One region of the Rouxiella sp. Mn2063 genome, then DNA from elsewhere that is predicted to be linked to it. Evidence: predicted binding sites of a transcription regulator. Region 1 holds the regulator's gene; each other region holds the start of a gene.
The links. Region 1 encodes CRP, which controls carbon source genes, mostly activating them, when cyclic AMP is high. Its sites were predicted from a motif close to ATGTGANNNNNNTCACAT; they were not measured.
Positions count from the first base shown of each region.

Region 2: idnD (L-idonate 5-dehydrogenase) is a predicted target of CRP. The motif match lies at 1,569-1,586, and genes of this name have one in related genera.
Region 3: cdd (cytidine deaminase) is a predicted target of CRP. The motif match lies at 1,454-1,471, and genes of this name have one in related genera.
Region 4: yrbN (protein YrbN) is a predicted target of CRP. The motif match lies at 1,243-1,260, and genes of this name have one in related genera.

Region 1 covers NZ_JBMOUD010000002.1:403,867-407,040, reverse strand. The annotation lists gene ACL9RG_RS05240 (LysR substrate-binding domain-containing protein) at 1-763, shown strand, start outside; gene ACL9RG_RS05235 (OsmC family protein) at 758-1,183, opposite strand; gene crp (cAMP-activated global transcriptional regulator CRP) at 1,492-2,124, shown strand; gene argD (bifunctional acetylornithine/succinyldiaminopimelate transaminase) at 2,228-3,174, opposite strand, start outside.
Region 2 covers NZ_JBMOUD010000002.1:146,619-149,792, forward strand. The annotation lists gene ACL9RG_RS04045 (isochorismatase family protein) at 1-329, opposite strand, end outside; gene idnD (L-idonate 5-dehydrogenase) at 475-1,506, opposite strand; gene ACL9RG_RS04055 (hypothetical protein) at 1,641-2,186, opposite strand; gene yfcF (glutathione transferase) at 2,567-3,174, shown strand, end outside.
Region 3 covers NZ_JBMOUD010000003.1:34,339-37,512, forward strand. The annotation lists gene cdd (cytidine deaminase) at 479-1,396, opposite strand; gene artM (arginine ABC transporter permease ArtM) at 1,596-2,264, opposite strand; gene artQ (arginine ABC transporter permease ArtQ) at 2,264-2,980, opposite strand; gene artJ (arginine ABC transporter substrate-binding protein) at 2,990-3,174, opposite strand, start outside.
Region 4 covers NZ_JBMOUD010000007.1:34,000-37,173, forward strand. The annotation lists gene ACL9RG_RS12135 (DEAD/DEAH family ATP-dependent RNA helicase) at 1-1,166, opposite strand, end outside; gene yrbN (protein YrbN) at 1,156-1,236, opposite strand; gene nlpI (lipoprotein NlpI) at 1,353-2,237, opposite strand; gene pnp (polyribonucleotide nucleotidyltransferase) at 2,371-3,174, opposite strand, start outside.

The DNA.
Region 1 (3,174 bases):
TACGCACGGCATGACCTTGACGCCAAGTGGCCAGGCTTTTGCGCAGCGTATGCAGTTTATTTTGGAAGAGTTGCAACGGGCGGTAGATGAAGTACAGCAAATCGATGCTATGTCAGCGGGATCGGTCAGCGTTGGTTTTTCCTCGTCGATGGGCATGCTCTTGCTTCCCCAACTTACTGAGCAGTTTAGTGAACAATTCCCGCAGGCCAAATTACGCGTTGAGGAAGGGCACCTTTTAACGCTCTTGCCTGCACTACGTGAAGGGCGTCTGGACATGGCGATAGATATTATCAGCCCTGACGTACCACTGACGGGACTAGCCAGTGAATCACTATTTATCACGCCAATATGCGTAATCGCACGCCGACACCATCCGTTGCAGCGCGCGACCAACATCGCGCAATTGGCTAAAGCGAGCTGGCTACTGCCCGACGATGACATGGGCTACTATCAAAAACTTAGCCAATCGCTGCTGGCAATTCCCTCGCGAACGGGGCAAACGGTATTGCATAGCAACTCTCTGTTATTTGGGTTAACACTGGTGCTTAGCGCTGATTATCTTACGTTGGGAACCGCGGCCATGTTCAGACTGCCGTTGATGCAACGTATGTTCTGCCCCTTGCCAATCCCGCATCTTCCAACAGTCGAGTACAGCCTGATTTACTCACAAAAAACGCCGCTAACCTTAACGGCGCGGCGTTTTATAGAATTAGTGCGTCATCGTTGCCAGCAACTTAGCGGACAAAACGACGACCTCTTATAATGAGGTATTCGCATCCTGCGGGTTAATCACTTCAAAGCTGTGCGTAATGGTGGCGGCTTTACCCAGCATCAGCGATACCGAGCAGTACTTCTCCGCAGACAGGCTGACCGCACGTTCAACCACTTTATCGGTCAAACCAGTGCCTGTAACAATAAAATGCAGGTTGATGCGAGTAAATAAACGAGGCGCTTCTTCACGACGTTCTGAGGTCAGCTTCACCTCGCAATCCACCACATCGTTACGACCTTTTTGCAAAATAGACACCACATCAATGGCGCTACATCCACCAGCGGACATCAACAACATTTCCATTGGGCTTGGCGCTTTATCACCCGCATTTCCGTCCATCAATACCTGATGACCTGATGCGGATTCGCCTAAAAACGTCAACCCTTCGACCCACTTTACCCGTGCCTGCATCTCTTTTTCTCCCAGCGAATATTCCCCGACAGACTACCCTTTTAGCCTAAAAATGCAATGCAGGGAGATCGCCGTCATGCTGAAGCGAGACAACAGGAGACACTAGGGCAATCCTGTGTTACAAACAAAGCGACAGAAACTTATCAGCAATTTCCGGCTCCGGTTTTCATAGTGACACCCCTTTTTTGAGGGATATCGCTCCGCCTGTCGCTTGCAGTATTGCTGATCTGTTCATATGCTAAAATGGCGCTTATTTATAAAAACGCCGTACAGGGAACTCAGACGGTAATAACAGAGGATAATAGCTAATGGTTCTCGGCAAACCACAAACAGACCCTACTCTCGAATGGTTCCTGTCTCATTGTCATATACACAAATATCCATCTAAAAGTACGCTGATTCACCAAGGTGAAAAAGCCGAAACGCTTTACTACATCGTGAAAGGTTCGGTTGCCGTGCTGATCAAGGATGAAGAAGGCAAAGAGATGATCCTCTCCTATCTGAATCAGGGAGATTTCATCGGCGAGCTTGGTCTTTTCGAAGAAGGCCAGGAACGTAGCGCTTGGGTACGGGCAAAAACTGCCTGTGAAGTGGCAGAAATTTCCTATAAGAAATTCCGCCAGTTGATCCAAGTGAACCCGGATATTTTAATGCGCCTTTCCGCGCAGATGGCGAACCGTTTGCAAGTGACTTCTGAAAAAGTAGGAAATCTTGCATTCCTTGATGTGACAGGCCGTATTGCCCAAACTCTGCTTAATCTGGCTAAACAGCCCGATGCCATGACCCACCCAGATGGTATGCAGATCAAAATCACTCGTCAGGAAATCGGTCAGATCGTCGGCTGCTCACGTGAGACAGTTGGACGTATCCTCAAAATGCTCGAAGATCAGAACCTGATCTCCGCACACGGTAAAACAATTGTCGTTTACGGCACCCGTTAATTCACCGCCAGCATTTATTAACCCTGAATAAAATCTTAAAGAAAAAATGGCGCAACAGATAATTCTGCTGCGCCATTTTTATTGGACTCTTTTAAGCCAGATATTAAACGCCAACAACCTGAGCAACCGCCTGTTCAAAGCGCGCCATACCTTCCCGAATATCATCAAAATCGATCACTAATGACGGGGCAAAGCGCATCACATTTGTGCCAGCCACCAAGACCATCACGCCTTGTTCAGCCGCGGCGGCAAGGAACTCACCAGCCCGGTTTTTATAAGCTTCTGACAACTCAGCGCCGATCAGCAAGCCTTGACCTCTAAACTCCTGGAAGACCTTATATTTGTCATTGATAGCCGTCAGCGCCTGTAAGAAGGCATCACGACGTTCATCAATGCCAGCCAATACTTCTGGCGTATTAATCAAATCCAGCGCCGCTTCGGCAACCGCACAAGCCAGCGGATTACCACCGTAAGTGGTACCGTGTTTGCCCGGTGCCATTACCGAGGCGACCTCTTCGCTAGTCAGCATCGCGCTCACTGGGAAACCACCGCCCAACGCTTTGGCCGTCGTGAGGATATCTGGCGTGACGCCATAATGCATATAGCTAAACAGTTTGCCGCTGCGCCCCATTCCGCTTTGCACTTCATCAAATACCAGCAGCGCGTTATGCTCATCGCACAGGTCACGTAAACCTTGCATAAATTCTTGGGTAGCTGGCGTTACACCGCCTTCACCTTGAATCGGTTCGACGACAATGGCACAAGTGTGGGAGTCGATAACCGCTTTAACCGCGGCCAGATCATTGAAAGGTACATGGACGATATCAGCAGGCTTGGGGCCAAATCCGTCCGAATATTTTGGCTGTCCACCGACTGAAACGGTAAACAACGTGCGGCCATGGAAAGCATTGTGGAAGGCAATAATTTTGCTTTTGTAAGGGCTATGGCGAGCAGATGCGTAGTAACGCGCCAGCTTGAATGCAGCTTCATTAGCTTCGGCACCCGAGTTGGCGAAAAATACCCGGTCAGCAAAGGTGGCATCAATTAGTT
Region 2 (3,174 bases), 260 kb from region 1:
CGCATTCCACTAATAATTAAATGTGTGATGGATTGTTCTCGCAACCACGCGTCTAGTCCAGATTCAGTTAATGAATTATGGACGTGTTTATAAAACGTGGCCTGCGGCTGGTGGCTCAGAAACGCCATCGGCACAACAAAGCCGGAATCCAGAGCAAATGGCCCTTGGCTAACATGGAAGATATCCACCAAGGGTATGTTGCGTATGGCGCAGCCATCAATTAATCGACTAAGGGAATGCTGAAAATCCGGTAAGACTTCCGGTTGCCAGAAGTCCTTTTGTTCGAATGAACGTTGTACATCAATAATTAACAGGGCGCTATGTGTCATTTTCAGACCTCAATGATTTACGGTAAAACCATGTTGCGCCTGAAACGAAGAACGAAGAAGGTCAAAAACGGACATCATTATGACAGGGGAGGACGAAGAGAGGCTATGTAGCGTGCTACATAGCCTGGTTGTTATGAACCGTCGTTTAAAACACTAACTGCACCTTGGAGGCCTTACTTTTATCCAAGGCGAAATCCAGCGCGGTGGTAAATTGGTCTTGTGGATATTCGGCGGAGAGCAGCGGCATTGGGTCGATGACTTTATTTGCCAACCATTCAACGGCGGTGGCAAATTCTTCGGTAAAGCGGAAGCTGCCCACCCAGCTTATCTCTTTGGCAATAAGCATCATCATCGGGAAATCAGGCACCGCGCCACCCATACCGACTTGCACCAACGTACCGCGTGCTCGGGTCACTTCCAGACAGCGGCGAATTGAGGTGTGATGGCCGGAGGCATCAAAAGAGACGTCAAAATATCCCTTTTGCTCCTGATATGATGAAAAATCGCCGTTGGCGGCATCAATGGTTGTGTCGGCTCCCATACTTTTCGCCAGCGACAGACAGCGCTCACTTAAATCGGCGCAGACAATTTCCGCCGCCCCTTTGGCTTTAGCTGCTGCAACAATCAGGCTGCCAATGGGGCCCACGCCCGAGACAAACACCTTTTTGCCGTTGATGTCTCCGGCCTGATTGACCGCGTGAATTGCTACTGCCAGCGGCTCGGCAAACACCATTAATTGATCGCTCACCTGATTGTCATAAGCAATACATTGGTCGCTATCAACAATTTTATAGCCGGTAAATGCGCCGTTAATGTGCGGGAAGTACATCGCACTGCCGAAGAATTTCATGGTGGTGCACTGATTTTCATCACCAGAAAGGCAGTATTTGCAGGTTTTGCACGGCTTGCTAGGGTTCAGGGCGACTTTTTGGCCCGGCTTGAGCCGAGGAGTGTCGGATTGCTCGACCACCCCAACCACTTCGTGACCCAGAATCATTGCCTCGCGGACTTTAAAATCACCCACCTGGCCATGTTCGTAATAGTGCAGATCAGAGCCGCAGATACCCCCGCGGGTGATTTTTACCAAGGTGCCTTGTCCTTGATAATCGATTTGCTGGTTGATGACCGCCACATCTTTTTTCCCGGTAACTACGCAGGATTTTGTCTCGATTTTCATTGTATTGACTCGTCGCTTAACGGAGATTATTGCGCTAGTTAAGCGAGTTTTTATCTCGACAAATGTGATGGCGGTCACTTTAAACGCTGTTACTAAATGCTGTTACCTAGAACATGAAGTGACGCGGCTTTACATCACTTAGCATCGGCCTTCGCTGGGGTGATGTAACACTTGCTGTTGACCTGACTGTCTTTGTTTATTTCGTTCATATTATAACCTTTTTCCGTCAGGCTGATGACGCTGTAAGGCACCGGTTCTTGTTGTTGCGTTAACGATTGTTCATAGCTATTAATAAGACGCGATTTCATCTCGGCTTGTGCAGGATTATCCATGCCAGACACTTCGACATAGGATTGTTTAAATTCGTTATGGATGGATTCTTTTTCAAATTTGCTTTCAACCAGCGATTTTATATTCACCGTGACATCATTGCCTAACAGGTAAATGATCACCGTTTTATATAGCAGGGCATCCTTACTTTTTTGCACCACAAAGCCATTTTCGATGACTTTTATACCCACATTGCTGCCATAAAAAATATCGCTCAGGCACAAGGTACGATCGCCAGTACGTAATTGATTAAACCGAGATTTAATTTGCGCTGTGGTAGAAGCCAAGGCCTGGATCGGCACGGCTAAAGTCGCCATTATTGCGATGGCTAACGTCAATTTTTTCATCATTTTCTTCCTGAACATGAACAACCCAACCAATCTATCAATATCGTCGTTTGGGGGGAGGAAACGGCTAAACGTGGCGAGAATAAATAATATGTATTATCAAAACGCCTATATTTAACACTGGTTATATACCCAATAGACTTCGAGATGCAGGTAGGCGGCAATTGAGGGAATTCCCAAGAGCTTAGATAACTAAGTGACTGGGGGACCGAGAGCAGCCAACAACCCTGCAACTTGAAGTATGACGGGTATAAGTCATAAAGCACACAAAAAGTGCCTCCGGCAGAATAACTTAAGGTAAATTTTCATTTATTCTCGTATGACTTACTCTACTTTCTACGTTATGTTTTTTCTCCGCTATTTTTATCTTTCCAGGAGCCACAATGAGCCATTCATCGCTGGTGCTTTATTCCGATGCTCAGTATTACAGTCCTTATGTTATGTCTGTTTTTGTCGCGTTAACGGAGAAAGGTATTCCTTTTGAGATAAAAACGGTCGATCTGGGGCAGGATGAGAATCTACAGGCAAACTATTCCGCTATTTCTTTAACTCGTCGGGTGCCAACGTTAATGAACGGCAGCTTCCTGCTGTCGGAATCATCCGCCATCACCGAATATATTGAAGAGTTATTCCCTGCGCCGATCTTCTCATCGCTGTATCCAACGAATCTGGAAAAACGTGCCAAAGCGAGAGAAGTTCAGGCTTGGTTGCGCAGTGATTTGATGCCTATTCGCGCTCAGCGTTCAACAGAAGTGGTCTTTGGCGGTAAAAAATGCCCGCCGTTCAATGCTGAGGGTCAGGTAGCCGCAGATAAACTGATCAATGCAGCCTTAACTCTGTTAGAAGATCGCAGCCATTTATTCGGTGAGTGGAGTATTGCGGATGCAGATTTAGCATTGATGCTTAATCGTCTACGCTTGAATGGTGATGTGTTGCCGGAAAAACTGGTCGCCTATGCGAATGCACAATGGCAACGAGAGTCGGTTAAAGC
Region 3 (3,174 bases), on a different contig from region 1:
GTCTCGTAAATGTAGGGTGGTTTTTTTGTAAGACTATTCTAAAAAGTACAATGCCAAGATAGACGAAACAGGTTCGGTATTTATTAGTAGTATGTTTCTAAATCTATCAATACCCGTCATCCTTCGAAATGCAGCGTTGTTGGCTGCTCTCGCTAACCCCAGTCACTTAGTTATCTAAGCTCCTAGGGATTATCTCGATTGCCGCCTAGCTGCATCTCGAAGTCTATAGGGTATATACCCGTCATCCTTCGGGCTGCAGCGTTGTGGGTATATATTTAGCGCATGAAACTTTATCAGAGTTGAAAGTGAAGACTCAATTTTTTGGCTGGAAAATAGCAAAATAAACTAATAAAAATGCGTGATTGAGATAAATGAACGCCATTGGTGCAAAAATATTCTCTGGATAACTCTTGGGCTAACCAAATATAGGGAGCCAGCTCTCGTTGATATTGAGTTTGGCTCCTGGTACCTATGACTATCAGAGCGGCGATATTTCGCCGGATTCTGTCGCTACGATAGTCTGTAAAGTCAGATCTTTGCAGCCTAAAGCTTCCAGCGTCGCGCGGGTTGCGGCAAGCTGGCTAATTTGTGGCGCATGATGTTCCACTAATACTGCCCGACGTATTTTTAAGCAGTTGTCACCTGAAAGATTTAGTAACACCAAGGCGGCCTGCAGCGGCGGTAAACTTGGGTTGAATGCGGCATTTTCCGCATAACGTCCGCTATAAATCTCACCACTGTCGCTTTCCAGCGCGATGCCACTGTGCGACTGACTATAAGGTGCATGGCTTTGGTTACAAGCTGACAACGCCTGTTGGCTGAGCAAATCACTTGCCTGAATCTTATAGCCGTGATCAACCTTATCCATTAGCAATGTGCTGATATTTAAATCTTTTGGACCAAAAGAGTCCGGCAGGTAGTCTGCTAGTGTCGCAACGTTGCGATTTGGCAGATGGATTTTTAGCCCTGTCCCGCTATTAAGCTCATTCATAAACTGCCGGCAATGACCGCATGGGGTGTAATTAACCGTAACCGATTCCAACTGCTGCTCGCCACGCTGCCAGGCATGAGTAACCGAGCACTGTTCGGCATGAATCGTTTGCTGAATAGCGGCGCCGCTAAATTCCATATTGGCACCAAAGTAGAGATTGCCGCTAATACCACGGGCAATAGCGCCAACATTAAAGTGAGAAACAGGGGTTAAAGCACAGGCGGCGGCGAGTGGCAGTAAAGCAAAAGCCAGCGCATTGTCATCGAGTCCTGTTGCCAGCTTTATGGTGGCAACCTGTTGGGTAGTGAACATGGCAGGGAAGCTGTCATGACAGAGTATCGGCTCAAGAGCAGATTGCAGTTCGGAAGATAGGCTAGAAAATGCCTCAGTAAATCGAGTATGCATCTGTACATCCTTGATAAGGTTACGGCCAGTTACTATAGGCAGCTTTTATGTCGTTTTGTGTGATATTGGTCACTATTTTTATGAAATTGATGTAATGAATTTCATTTTTGTGAGACGTCACGCAAGAAATGGTCAGGTGACGAGGCTTATGAGGTGAAAAAAAACCGAAGCCATATCGACTTCGGTTTTAGGCGGAGGATTAACCTCGTCGTTCAAATACCAGCGCTTTGCGTTCAATCAGTCGCATTAATAGCGTGAGTAAGCCATTAACGCACAAATAAACGACGCCTGCGGCACCAAACACCATCACATCATAGGTATTGCCATAAACCATCTGGCTGTGTCCCATGACATCCATCAAGGTGATGGTGTAGGCCAGAGAAGTGCTCTTAAAGACCAGCACCACTTCATTTGAGTAGGATGACAGCGAGCGCTTGAAAGCAAAGGGCAGAAGAATACGCAACGACTGTTTTTTCGACATCCCTAGTGCTTCACAAGATTGCCATTGCCCAGCCGGAATAGCTTTAATTGCCCCAAAGAACAGCTGGGTAGTATAGGCTGCGCTATTGAGGGCCAAGGCTAACATGGCACACAGCCAGGGCTGTGATAGCAGGTTCCATAACCACGGAACATTATGGATAGAGGGAAATTGCCCCGGACCGTAATAGAGCAGGAAGATTTGCACCAGCAAAGGGGTACCGGTAAATAGCGTGATATAGCCGCGCACGATGTGTTTTAGCACCGGGATTTTCAACGTCAGTATTACGGTGAAAATTAATGCCAACGCCAGCGCAACAATCAGTGCTGCTATCGTTAAGGTCAGACTGGTATGCAGACCTTTAATGACTTCAGGTAAATAGCCCCACATTAAGATGCACTCCGTTCAAAGCGAGTGGTACGCAGCTCAATACGTTTGATGATCTGTTGGCTAATTAAAGTAATCACCAGATAGATTGCCGCAGCAGTGATATACCAGGTAAACGGCTCCTGAGTACGGGTGGCAATACTTTTAGTTTGCAGCATGAGATCATTGACACTAATGAGTGAAACCAGAGCGGTATCTTTTAATAGTACCAACCATTGGTTGCCCAGACCTGGCAGGGCATGACGCCACATTTGCGGCATGATCAAACGAAAGAAGATCGCCGATTTGCGCATGCCTAGCGCAGAGCCAGATTCCCATTGGCCGTAAGGCACGGCTTTCAATGCACCGCGCAACGTTTGCGAAGCATAAGCGGAATACAGCAGCGACAGGGCGATGACACCGCAGGTAAACGGACTAATTTCGACATTGTCGAAGGGCAGTTTTACCGGCAGTTGGAACAGACCAAAGTTCAACGTAAAGCCATCAGACAGCGTTAATAGCAACTGAGATGAACCGAAATAGATAAACAACACCACCAGGATTTCTGGCAATCCACGTAGTAACGTTACCCACGCCGTACCAATCCAGCTAAAAGGCTTCCACGGAGAGGATTCCCAGGCAGCAAACAACATCGCCAGCACAAGGCCGACGATGAGGGCACAAATGGCAAGGCCGACGGTCATCCCGGCGGCACTTACAAGAGGTTGAAATTCAATCATTTGTTCGGATTACTTCGGAAACCATTTGGTATACAGAGCCTGGTAAGTACCATCCTGCTTCGCTTTGGCTAGTGCGCCGTTGAGTTTATTAAGCAGCTCGTCGTTATTTTGACGCACAGCAATACCTAAACCTTCACCAAAGTAATCTTTATCGGTAATTTTTTCGCCGATGGTAGACAGATTTGCGTCTTTTT
Region 4 (3,174 bases), on a different contig from region 1:
GCAAACTTAGCCAAACGACGTTGACCCAAGATCTCTGCATTTGGCAATTCAACTTCTGGAATGGTCAGCTTCATGGTGCGTTCGATGTTACGCAGCAGGCGACGTTCGCGGTTCTCAACGAACAGCAAAGCACGGCCAGCACGACCCGCACGACCGGTACGACCGATACGGTGGACGTAAGACTCTGAATCCATTGGGATATCGTAGTTTACAACCAAGCTGATACGTTCAACGTCAAGACCACGAGCGGCTACGTCGGTTGCAATCAGAATATCCAAACGGCCATCTTTCAGACGTTCCAGAGTCTGCTCACGCAGTGCCTGGTTCATATCACCATTCAGTGCTGCGCTGCTGTAACCACTACGCTCAAGCGTTTCGGCAACTTCCAGCGTGGCATTTTTGGTACGAACGAAGATGATAGCTGCATCAAAATCTTCCGCTTCCAGGAAACGTACCAGTGCTTCGTTTTTGCGTGCGCCGTAAACAGACCAGTAGCTCTGGCTGATGTCTGGACGGTTAGTCACGCTTGACTGGATGCGAACTTCCTGTGGATCTTTCATGAAACGACGTGTAATACGACGAATCGCTTCTGGCATAGTTGCAGAGAACAGCGCGGTCTGATGTTCAGCCGGGATCTGCGCCATGATGGTTTCAACGTCTTCGATGAAGCCCATACGCAGCATTTCATCGGCTTCGTCCAGTACCAGGCCGCTCAAGTTAGAGAGGTTCAAAGTACCGCGCTTCAGGTGGTCCAGCAGACGGCCTGGAGTACCTACAACAACTTGTGGTCCCTGACGCAATGCGCGCAGTTGGACGTCATAACGCTGGCCGCCGTACAGAGCAACCACATTCACGCCATGCATGTGTTTAGAGAAATCGGTCATTGCTTCAGCAACCTGAACCGCCAGTTCGCGGGTCGGAGCCAAAACAAGAATTTGTGGTGCTTTCAGGGAAGCATCAATGTTGTGCAACAGTGGCAGCGAGAATGCTGCAGTTTTACCACTACCGGTCTGCGCCATGCCCAGAACATCGCGACCATTTAACAGGTGCGGAATACATTCAGCTTGGATCGGTGATGGTTTTTCGTAGCCCAAATCAGTCAGGGCGGAAATGATAGGAGCGGACAGCCCCAGGTCAGCAAAAGAGGTTTCAAACTCAGTAGTCATGTACACGTGCCTCATTAATAATGGCAGCCAGTCTACATAACTCGTCGAGAAAATTTTCAGTCATTTTCATTGAAAAGTGTGAACCGGCTCAAATTAGATTATAAAACGAACAAAGCAACCCTCGCCCGTTAAGGCGATTAAAAATGGCATAGCACCACAGTTAATCAGGCTGATTGGTTTCGTCAGCTATTGCTGGTCCGATTCTGATAGGTCATCTTGCTCGTGGCCCAAAAGCGCCAATTCCAACAATGCATAGCGGTGCTCAACAAAGTTGTGAACGTTGTTAGCTACCGTCAGTTTGAACAGTGCAGAAGCGCTGTTCTTGTCCCCCAGACTTAGGTAATGCTTACCTAAATAGAAGTCAGTTTCACTGAGATGCTCAGCGAGCGAAGTGTTATCCGTAGCTTCCGCCTTGAGGCGTTCCATCAACGTAGATTCGCTGATTTTGCCCAAGTAGAATTCGACGATATTCCATCCCCATTGCCCTCTGGTCGCTTTGTCATAACGCTGCTGGAGCGCTACTTCGGCATTCTTAGGATTGATTTCTCGCTCCACAAGATAAAGCCATAACGAACGGAAGGGATCATTTGGATCGTCTCGATAAAACGCCTGCAGATCATCCTGCGCTAATGAGTATCGGCCGCCATAATACAGAGCGATACCTCGGTTTAAACGCGCGTAGTTGTAAGTTGGATCAAGCTCTAGTACAGAATCAAACGCTTCATAGGCAGCATCAAAATTGCCTGCCTGCGTTAGGTAAATACCCAGGTAGTTAAAAACTTCTGGCATATCAGGACGAATAGACAGCGCTTGTGAAAAATCATTTCGCGCTAGTGCTCTTAGCCCGAGACTATCATACAGCACACCGCGCTCATATAATAGCTGTGCTCTCTCATCATCTGTTAATGATCGACTGGCAAGTATCTGTTCCATACGCGCCAAGATCACTTCCTGCTGCAAAGTAGGTTGCAGCGGAATTGCCAAGACCTCGTCTTTACGCCAATCATGGTTGCTGCATCCTGCCAACAAAAGTGTTGTCGCAATATAACAACAGCGCAAGAAAGGCTTCATTTCAACTCCCAGAGACAAACATTGGGTTATCGTCCTGACACCCGCTTGCTATACACAAGTATATCCTATACTCGCGATACGAACAGCACCCTGCCTAATGACAGGGGCTGTAAACTACAAGTTACAGAAATTATTATTCTGCTGCTGGCTCTTCGGCATCTTGGGTTGGTGCGGTAGCTTCTTTGATGCTCAAACGCACACGACCCTGACGGTCAACTTCCAGGACTTTAACTGGAACTTCTTGACCCATCTGCAGATAATCAGTGACTTTCTCAACGCGCTTGTCAGCGATTTGAGAAATGTGCACCAGACCTTCTTTACCGCCACCAATGGCCACGAATGCGCCAAAGTCTACGATACGGGTCACTTTACCTTGGTAGATACGACCAACTTCGATTTCCGCAGTAATTTCTTCGATACGGCGAATAGCATGTTTCGCTTTCTCACCGTCGGTTGCTGCGATTTTCACTGTACCGTCATCTTCAATTTCGATGGTAGTACCGGTTTCTTCAGTCAACGCACGAATAACAGAACCACCTTTACCGATAACGTCTTTAATCTTATCAGCATTGATCTTGATGGTATGAATACGTGGTGCGAATTGAGAGATATCACTGCGCGCAGTACCGATAGCCTGTTCCATTACGCCCAAGATATGCAGACGAGCACCCTTAGCTTGGTTCAGAGCAACCTGCATGATTTCGCGGGTGATGCCTTCGATTTTGATGTCCATTTGCAGCGCGGTAATACCGTCGCGGCTACCGGCCACTTTAAAGTCCATATCGCCCAAGTGATCTTCGTCACCCAGAATGTCAGACAGAACGATAAAGCTTTCGCCTTCTTTAACCAAGCCCATTGCGATACCCGCAACTGCAGCTTTCACCGGTACGCCTGCATCCATCAGTGCCAGAGAAGCACCACAGACAGAAGCCATAGA